One region of the Carnobacterium mobile DSM 4848 genome, then DNA from elsewhere that is predicted to be linked to it. Evidence: riboswitches for the same ligand, from Rfam matches in the RefSeq annotation. Region 1 holds a riboswitch; the other holds the start of a gene.
The links. Region 1 has a riboswitch for lysine ahead of dapF (diaminopimelate epimerase). Riboswitches for the same ligand answer to the same signal wherever they lie in the genome.

Region 1 (5,315 bases):
CCATCAACATCTGTTAGATACATTCCTTCTGCATCAATGATTTCCAGTGGTAAACGATTATAAAGATTTAAAACATATTTCTTATCGTCATCGATTAAAGCCATTGTCTCTTCACCTCAAACCTTCCATAAGTGCTGTTTTTTTACTTGTTTTTTCATCCTTTATTTTTATAATTCTCGCAGGAGAACCAGCAACAACGGTATTTTCAGGAACATCTTCTAGAACTATCGCACCAGCAGCAACCACTGCGCCTTTTCCGATAGTCACTCCTTCAATTACAACTGCATTAGCGCCGACAAGCACATCATCATGAATAATAACCGGTGAATTTGATGGGGGTTCAAGTACTCCTGCTATAACTGCACCAGCTCCAATATGACAATTTTTACCAATGATTCCGCGAGCTCCTATTACAGCGTTCATATCGATCATTGTATTTTCTCCAATAATCGCCCCAATATTGAGGATAGCCCCCATCATAATAACTGCTCCTTTTTGGATAGTAACATGATCTCTGATATGAGCTCCGGGTTCAATGCGAGCATCAATATGAGTAATATCCAAAAGTGGTATAGCAGAGTTGCGTCTGTCATATTCCAATACAGTATCTACTATTTTTTCTTTGTTTATTTCTATAAATGCCCGGATATCTTCCGCTTCACCAAAGATAGTAAAGCTTCTTCCGCTTCCAAAAATCTTGAGTCCCTCATACGAAACTCCATCTAACTCTCCAATAACGTATAATTTAACGGGTGTTTTCTTTTTAGCGGCTTTGATATAAGCTGCTATTTCATAGGCATCTGTTAAAAAGCTCTCATTCATTGTTATTCCTCCTGGTTTCTTCATAATTCTATTTTCTCATATAAAAAGCAGTTTGTTTGCTTTCCTTTTTTTCTTATTAGCTAGTCTCACTTATCCAATATTTTCTAACATTATTTCGCCTACAGCAACTTTTACTGCTGGACCACTAAGGATAACTGAATCAGCAAATAAAACATTCAGTTCTCCGCCATCAACATGAACTTTCACTTTTTCATCCGTTAACCCTTTTTTATGAGCGATGACCTGTGAAGAAGCAGCTCCGGTTCCGCAAGCAAGAGTATATCCGACTCCGCGTTCATAAGTACGAAGCTTGATATTTTTCCGGTCCAAAATTTGGACAAAATTAACGTTTATCCATTTAGGAAAAAATTCATGGTGACAAAGAGCATAAGCATCTTCATCAGGTACTTTGTCAGCAGTCAAGATGATGCCATGTAAAGTGCCTAAGAACAGGACATCCATCTCATACTCTCTTCCATTGACGATTAGCGATATACTATTTCCGTTGGTCAATGGATGTACTGTATCAGGATAGTCAAGCCTATAGGTGGGTTTGTTTAAATCGATAACAATGTCTTTATAACCGCGGCTTACATCAACCGATAAAATTCCAGCCAATGTTTCCACCATAAATCTCTCTTCAGCAAGAATACCCGTTTCATGAACATATCTTCCGAAACAACGTAGTCCATTCCCACACATAGGAGCAACCGATCCATCTTGATTGTAATAATTCATTTTAATATCAGCTTTTGTTGATTCTCCTGCCATCATAAGGCCATCAGCGCCTATTCCAAAAAAACGGTGGCATACTTTCTTTGCAATTTCTGGCAGTTGGCTTTCATCTATATTTTTATCATCCACAAAAATAAAATCATTTCCCGTTCCATGGTACTTAATAAACTTCATAATTTCCTCCTTCTGAAAGCTCTAGTTTCCTCTGACTTCCCTTAGCTCTAATGAATAGAAATAGCATTATTCCCTTATCCATTAGTAGAAAACTTTTATTTCTAATTTTCTCTAAAACAAAAAAATTAGTCTGCTTTCTAAAAAAACAGCCGTAAGCGAATGCTCACGGCTGTTACTACCTGCAGTCGCCCTACCAAGCTAAAGCACATTTTTCTATCATTGGGCAACGTTAGAAAAATAGTCCCATATTTATTCAACATGGGCCCAGTATCATTATACTTCGGCGTCAGCCCCTTTCCCTAGGTACTCTTGACATGACGCAGCCTCTTTTCGCATGGTATTATTATTTTTTTTATTTTACCGTTAATGTTTTAGGCTGTCAATAAAGAGTTCAAGCTAAAAAATAGTTCGTCTCATTCTAAAATTTCTGCCATTTAGCTAATATAATAAAGCTGCTATATCTTTATTAAGTTTTTTTTACATTCTATGTTTCTAAAAGATAATATGGTAAAATTAAACTTGAAGTTTAAATAAAAGAGGTGAAAATAGTGGATTTATGGATAATAGTGATTATCTTATTAGTTATTGCCATTGCATTGATTGGATGGTCTTTTTATAAAAAAGATAATGGTGAAAAAATTAAAGAAGAATTTGAAGAATTATCTCTTCAATTATTACAAGACATCTACCAATTAAAAAAACGCGTTGCTGTTCTTGAAGAAGAATTAAATATTCATTCAGAAGAAACAGCTACATCAGCAAAAATACATGACGTATTAAAAAAACATGTGATCACTTTATATACTCAAGGAGTAGCGATCGAGGATATTGCCAATCAAACGAGATTATCAGAGGCAACCATTAAAGTTGTGATAGATGACTATATCAATACAAAATAAAAACTTAAAAGAAGGAGCTTTTTGAATGAGTAAACCCACATTACGTTACATGGCACTCGGTTTTTTGATTTCTGCCATCGTTCTGGCTGGATACCGTCTTTTCCTTTACGAGCCACAGGTAAGTGCTGATCATTCGACTAAAAATGATTCTGTTACACTAAGCAAAGAAGAAGCATCCTACAAAGAAAAATATGAAAGTTTGCTAGCTGAAACAGAAGTTGCGAACTTGACTGAAGATAAAGAAAATTCAAAGGACACTGAAACAGCTTCTTCTGAAAAACCAAAAGAAGAAGATTCAGCCACAACATCAAGCGAATCAAGCAAGCCAGAAGTCGTTAAGACAACGATCGTCATTAATGACGGTGATCCAAGTAGTGTTGCTGTGCAACAATTAGAAGATCAAGGAATTATTAAGGATTCATCTGAATTTGAAACATTCCTTGAAGAAAATGATTATATTTCGCTTTTACGTCCCGGTTCTTATGAAGTAACTAGCGAAATGGATTTTCAGCAAATCGCAGATAGCTTAATGGGCCGTTAACCTTAAGTACACAAAAAACCGCTAATTAATTAGCGGTTTTTTGTGCTTTTTGTTGATTTTTCTATTCTTCAGCGTCATCTGAATCAGCATCTTTGGCTACTTCAGCATCTAAGTTTTTATACTTTCCTACACGGAAATACGCATCAAATACTTGACGAGCAATACTTGTGTTTTCTTTATTCGTATTTGGTAACGGTAAATACGGTACCACTACTGTAACCGCAATTTGCGGATCATCAAAAGGAGCATACCCAATAAATGTCCGATTTTCTACCGAAGATCCTTGGGCACTTTCTACAGGCCCAAAGTAACTCGCTTCAGCTGTTCCTGTTTTTCCTGCAGCATCGTATTCAGCACCGATAAAAGCACTTCTCGCTGAACCGTTTGCTCCATGGACTACTTGGTACATTCCTTGCTGCGCGCGGGAAAATTCCGTTTTTCCTACATTAACCGTATTTAAGATTTGAGGTTCTAGTTGAGTTTCTACTGCTCCTAGATTACCATCTTCATCTGTTCCACGAACTTCGCTTACGATTCTAGGCGCAATGCGCTTTCCGCCATTGGCTATAGTTGAGACATATTGGATCATTTGAATGGGTGTATACGTATCATATTGTCCAAATGAGAAAAACAACGGTTGTGCACCAGTAATATCTGTACCGACAAAACCAGAGCCTTCACCTGGCAAGTCGATCCCAGTTTTGATTCCTAAACCGAACTGTGCATAATAAGCTCTTAACTTATCGATGACTTCTCTACTATCAATCTTTAAAGTTGTATTAGGCGTATAGGTATATTGTCCGCCCATTCGCATAGCAACTTTTGACATGTAGACGTTTGATGACTGCTCAAGAGCACTAATATCATTCAGCGCCACACTGCCTCCGCGGTTAAATACTGAACTGATCGTATTACTTCCCGGAAATTTCAACGGTTCATCCACAAGTGTATTATCATCTAATGTCAGTGCACCATCCATATAACCGGCCAAGACGGTCGCTGGTTTCACTGATGATCCCATTGAAAATGCCCCATTAATTGCCCCTAAAGCATCATCTTCAATTTTCCCTGTCGATAAATTGATTTTTTGTCCAGTCATTGCCAGTATTTTACCGGTATTGGGATCAGAAGCGACCACATAAACACGGTCATTTAATCCTTGACGGTGCTGCACCAAAGAATCTCGCGCAATATCTTCTACTATTTTCTGAAAGTTCATATCGGTCGTCAATACCAAATTATCCCCTTTTTTCCCGGCATAGCTTTGGATCGTATTAACGATATCGCCATTTTGATTGGTCTCTGTAGCTGATTTTGATTTTGAACCGCTTAGGACTTGCTCATACTGCAATTCCAAATTGCTATTTCCTACCCGGTCATTACGAGCATAGCCTTTAGCAAGATAAGTAGCAGCCTTATTGTCCGGCAGCCCTTTCGCTTCTGTGGTCACATCCCCTAAAATGCTTTTTAACATTTCTCCTTCAGGGTAAGTCCGAACCCAGTCAGTACCTGTATCAACGCCAGGTAAAGCCAACAAGTTTTCACTAACCTTGGCCACTTCTTCATCCGTCACATTTTCACTTTTGATATTGATCGTTGACAAAGCGTAGGCGCTGTTCATTCGTTTAAAAATTGCCGCTGCTTCTTGTTCTTCTGCAGTAAATTGAATATCTTCATCTGTTACATGGTTAACTTGTGCTTGATAAAGTTCCGTTGCAGGCAAATTCAATTCCTTTTCTGATAAACGTTTATTTATTTTGCTTTCATTTAACGCTATCCAAAAATCTTGCAAATCTCTTTTAGATACGTCGAAATCTTCTTTTGTATCCAATTCCGTCACATGGGGCATCTCGATATATTGAGCCAAATTCATTGCAATGGTTGCCATATCTTTTCCGGATATCCCTTTACCCCTTGTATAGGTGATTGCTTGAAGAGGAGTATTCCCCACTAACTTGCGGTACTGGCTGTCATAAATCTCGCCACGCGGTACCGTTCCAGTTGCCAGAGTTGTTTCTGTCCGTTGTACTTGAGTTTCAAATTCTTCGCCTTGCACGATTTGTAAATAGCCTAAACGCAAAATAAGCGTCGCAAACAATAAAAAGACCGTGAAAAATAAAAGATTTAAACGAAAAGGTATGTGC
Region 2 (5,315 bases), 1.1 Mb from region 1:
GAACAAATGGCAGCAGATTATTTAAGTATCAGCCGCAATGCTTTTTATATTGGTCGCGGAGTTGATTATTATGTAGCTATGGAAGCTTCACTAAAACTGAAGGAAGTTTCTTACGTACAGACTGAGGGATTCGCTGCTGGAGAACTAAAACATGGAACGATTGCATTGATTGAAGAAGGCACACCCGTGATTGCCGTGATTACTGATGAAGGTATCGCTGGACATACTCGCGGAAACGTACAAGAAGTTCAAGCCCGTGGCGCGAATACAATGGTTTTCTCTATGGAAGGCTTAGAGCAACTAGGCGATCAATTCATTTTGCCAAAAGTCAATCCTTTACTTACTCCATTAGTCAGTGTCGTTCCCACACAATTGTTGGCTTATTATACTAGCTTGCAACGTGGGAACGATGTAGATAAACCAAGAAATCTTGCTAAAAGTGTGACCGTTGAATAAAATCACGCTACCTACGAATCGTTTTGTTGAAAACAAGCCAAAAGGTACTGACTATGCGTCAGCTTTTGACTTGTTTTTTCCTTTTTTTTAAAGTGAATTTGTAATGAAACTATATTAATGAGATAATGAAGTACTATGTCCGGCTTTCTCGCACATAATGATTACACATAGGAGGTTAGGAAATATGCTACAGGAACCATTGAAAACCATCGGATTTGTCAACAGTCATAAAACTGGCGAAAAACGAATTGCTTTGCTGCCAAGAGATGTTGCACACATTCAGCATCGAGAAGTTCTGTTTTTTGAACAAGGTTATGGAAGCGATTTAAATATTTCTGATAACGAATATATGGCTTTAGGCTGCCAAATTGTTTCAAGACAAGTTGCTTTGTCACAAGATATTATTTGCGATCCTAAAATTGGTGATGCTGATTTTTTAAAAAGCTTACAACCAGGACAAACCCTTTTTGGTTGGATTCATGCAGTCCAAAGCAAAGAAGTAACAGAAATCTTAATAGCTAATGGTCTTTCTGCCTATGCTTGGGAAGATATGTATGAAGATCACCGACATTCTTACTGGCGCAATAATGAATTGGCCGGCGAAGCAGCAGTCATGCATGCTTATCAATTGAACGGTGTTATGCCGTATGATACCAAAGTAGCGCTTTTAGGTCGCGGCAACACAGCTCGTGGAGCTCAAAAAATCTTAACGAGTTTAGGGGCAGATGTCCAAGTATATGACCGCAGACAAGAAGCGCTGTTCCGGAAAGAAATGACTAACTTTGATGTAATTGTTAATGCAATTTTATGGGATACTACTCGTACAGACCATCTGATTTATCAAAAAGATCTGAAAAAATTTAAAGAAGGTACAATGATCATTGATGTCAGTTGTGATGAAAATGGCGCAATTGAAACAACTATCCCTACAACACTAGCCCATCCTATTTATGAAGTAGAGGGGGTTGTTCATTACACAGTCGATCATACACCAACTATTTTTTATCGGACTTCTTCAAGTGCAATTTCACAAGAAACTGCTAAGTACATTGATGATTTAGTTGAGAATCGCCCCAATAACGTTTTAGACCACGCCTTAATTATAGAACAGGGACAGATCCTTGATGAACGCATCAACCAATTCCAAAGCAGGGGCACAAAAGATCCCCTAAAAAATATAAGCTAATGATCCTTTCTTGCTAATTCAGAAAAATAAAAAAAGTGCTAACTAACGCAATAAAATTGCTGTTAGTTAACACTTTTTTCTGATCCTAGCCTATTAGCTGAGATCAATCGGAATCGCATCGTTATTTTTTGTTCCACGCAGTCTTGCTGTTTCTGGTTTTAATTGTAAAATCAGAATATTCGGATCATCTTTCCCATCAAAGATAACGTTCATATACGCGCTCCATAGATGATCGATTAGAGACTGATCATCTGTAAGAGAAAGCTTACCTTCGATCTCTACATAATCTTTATTTAAAACGCCTTCTTCATATCCTAACAATACAAATGCATTTGGATTTTCTTCTAACTCTTTCACTTTGGTGGTTCTTTTATCTGTTAATGTATATAAAACAAAACCTTCATTAAAAAAGGTCATATAATAAGCTTTGGGTTTGTTGTCTGAAACAGTGGATAAGACGCCAATACTGTTTTTAGAAATAATTTTTAACGCTTTTTCTCTTTCATCTGCCATTTTAATACCCCCAATTCGTTAGTAAGTATAGTTTGACATACTTTATTTTTCTAATCAAAAGATAGCACTTTAGTCCTTTTCATATTTTTCATTTTAGGATTTCAGAAACGGATTGAGTCACACGTTTGCCAAAGAAGTAAACAACAGCCACTGTCACGATCAATGCCATCGGTAGCACGATCCAAACGGATAGCCCTAAACCAGCAGGAATAAACCCAAAAATAATAGCGATGGCTGCAACCACGATCGCATACAACAATTGGGTCTTTACATGTTCTAAATGGTCTGCTCCTGCTCCCATCGATGACAAAATAGTTGTATCGGAAATCGGTGAACAATGGTCTCCGAAAATAGCACCTGTCAAAACGGCTCCAGTTGTGATAATAATAAAATCAGGATTGTTGGATAATGCTGCTGATAAAGGAATAGCCAGCGGCATTAAAATTCCCATTGCGCCATAAGACGTCCCAGTCGCAAACGAAATAATTGACCCTAGAATAAAGACGATAGACGGCAGTAAGAATACGGGCATTGTATCGGATAACAAAGATACTAAAAATTCTGCTGTACCTAATTCTCTGATAACGGCGCTCAATGACCAAGCCAGCAATAAAATTGCTCCCGTGATAATCAAAGATTTCATTCCATTGATCCAAGTATCGACTGCTTCACCCCAAGTAAAGGTCTTTTGTGATACACCCATCGTCATGGCTACGAGGCTTGCCAATAAAGCTGCCTGAAACAACACGATACTCGCATCCGAAGCACCAAAAGCTTCTTGGATAGCTAAAAGAGACAAAGGACTTGCTTTCAGAACTGCTATAGCCGCAGCTTCTCCATTTTCTATGATTGCATTGTATCCATTGAAATAAAAACCAACGAAAGCTGCTACAATTAACGTACCGATTGGAATAATCATATTCCAAATGCTTAATTTTGTTCCTTCAGCTGGTTCCATCTCATCAATTTCTTTTGACGAGACCATATTCAACTCATCTTCATCATATAAAGTACGATTACGTGCTTTTTTTTCAGCGTTCAGCATGGGCCCAAATTCTTTTAATAATAGAATAGTCGCTAATACAAAAGCCAACATTAAGAAATTATAAAATCGATAAGGTAACGTTTGAACAAAAATACCATAAGCATTGACTGTTTGGCCAATCGCTTCATACCCCTCCTTGATCAAACCTACTTCATACCCTACCCAAGTTGAAATTAAGGCTATCCCGGCAATCGGAGCTGCCGTTGCATCAACAATAAAGGCTAATTTTTCTCTAGAGACATGTTTTTCATCTGTCACTGGCCTCATCACAGGTCCAACAATTAAGGAATTAGCGTAATCATCAAAAAACATCAGTATACCCAAAATCCACGTAATCACTTGGGCACTTTTAGGACCTTTAGCTTTGTTTGACAAAGCAGAAGCAACAGCTTTTGCACCTCCCATTTTAGTCATCAAGGCTATTAATCCGCCTATTGTTAAGACTTGGAGAATAATCCCCGCATTCCAAGGATCAGCCAAAGAAGTCAACGCATAATCTACAACGCTTAAAAATGCTTGTATTATCGCAAAAAAAGAATTGCTCGTTGCTAAATGAAGGACATATGCTCCTGAAAAAATACCGATAAATAATGAGATAATAACATTTTTAGTTACAAAGGCTAATATTATCGAAACAAAAGGCGGTACTAATGTAAACCACCCATAATTGACACCAGAACCGTTTCCATTTGAGAAATCCATATTAGCAGCAACTACCATAAAAATTGCTAATGCTGAAACCAAACCAATTTTCTTCTTCATTTTCTTACTCCCTTTCTTAATTTGAACGCAAAAAAACGCCTTGAGTTCTATTCAACTCAAGGCGCACTTTATGTATAGATTCACACAATTCAGTACCCTTTGTTGATAGTCCTCCACAAATTCATGCCTGAAATTTTGTGACAGTGCTGAACATATTCTGTTCAGCCCCAGCATCCAACAGTTTGGCACTGTTAAACACTTCGGCGATTTTCCCTTTCCAACTACTTCATCGTGCCCTCTCACTAGTTGTACTCTTAAAAACCGCGCCTCTATCTTTATTTTTTTTAAAATCTTATCCTTTAGTATACAGTATTTTTTACATTTTGACACTGCATTCTGCTAATCCACATCCGATTTTAATACAGTTTTTGACCTCTTTTCTTCTTGCCTTAAAAGAATACGTTGTTATTTGTCACTAGCAGAGAAATTCGCTTATTGTCTTTAAGTTGATTAACTGTTTAATCAAGCGTAAACTATTTGTATACACAAGCGTTTTCACTTCTTAACTAAAGGAGGGTTTCATATGAAAATTTTAGTCACTGGCGCCACCGGTATGTTAGGTACTAAAGTAGTTGAGGCATTATTAAAAAAAGGTGTTCCTACAGAGTCTCTTGCAATCCCTGTTCATAAGTGAAGGCTTGCCCTTGTTGTTAAAACGTCCTGCCATCACTTTGCAGGAATCTTTAGCAGAAATCATTCATCGGTTTAAAGAAAGCTAAGAAGATGTTGCCTTTTTTTTCCTGATAATAATAAAACAGATCATTAGATATCATGGTTCAGATCTTTTATAATAAAATAGAAAACTTTTTCATTTTAACGAAGGATGGGACGATCCACCTCTCAATCCATTAAGTATATTTTCTCAAATAATTGAGGAAATACCAACTAAGAAACAACTTAGGTTCATAAGGTTTTCCTTTTTTTGTCGGAAGACTAAAACCTTAAATATAATGTACAAGGATGATTTTATGATAAATAAAAAAGCTTTGTTTCCTGCATTTATCACAATGGCAGTATTAGCCGGCTGTTCAATGAACAACGCCCCTGATAATGAAACAACTAACACATCTTCTCAAGCAAGTTCTGCAGAAGAAACTAGCCAAAGCAGCAGTCAGGAAAGCACAGTTGAAGAAAGTTCCAGCAGTGAAGCAGCCAATCAATCAAGTGCGGCTTCATCAACAAGTTCGAGCGAACAACCAGCTGCTTTATCTCAACAAGAGGTTCTTGAAGCCATTGAAAATGAACTCTATACCGATGCGCCTATCCATTTACCTAAACAACTCCCAATGAAAGAGGGCAAACATCTAAGTGCGACTACTTCATCCGAAGCGGGTACCTATGCTGTTGTCTTTT

Region 2: it holds a riboswitch for lysine, as region 1 does, so the genes downstream of both, BR87_RS06505 (Na+/H+ antiporter NhaC family protein) here and dapF (diaminopimelate epimerase) in region 1, are expected to answer to the same signal.

What each region holds. Positions count from the first base shown of each region.
Region 1 is NZ_JQMR01000001.1:301,424-306,738, reverse strand. It holds gene BR87_RS01380 (aspartate aminotransferase family protein) at 1-104, opposite strand, end outside; gene dapD (2,3,4,5-tetrahydropyridine-2,6-dicarboxylate N-acetyltransferase) at 112-822, opposite strand; gene dapF (diaminopimelate epimerase) at 913-1,731, opposite strand; lysine riboswitch at 1,925-2,068, opposite strand; gene BR87_RS01365 (hypothetical protein) at 2,280-2,630, shown strand; gene BR87_RS01360 (hypothetical protein) at 2,656-3,171, shown strand; gene BR87_RS01355 (peptidoglycan D,D-transpeptidase FtsI family protein) at 3,233-5,315, opposite strand, start outside.
Region 2 is NZ_JQMR01000001.1:1,392,483-1,397,797, forward strand. It holds gene glmS (glutamine--fructose-6-phosphate transaminase (isomerizing)) at 1-456, shown strand, start outside; gene BR87_RS06495 (N(5)-(carboxyethyl)ornithine synthase) at 641-1,642, shown strand; gene BR87_RS06500 (pyridoxamine 5'-phosphate oxidase family protein) at 1,736-2,155, opposite strand; gene BR87_RS06505 (Na+/H+ antiporter NhaC family protein) at 2,244-3,962, opposite strand; lysine riboswitch at 4,061-4,242, opposite strand; gene BR87_RS13030 (NAD-dependent epimerase/dehydratase family protein) at 4,486-4,596, shown strand; gene BR87_RS06510 (hypothetical protein) at 4,931-5,315, shown strand, end outside.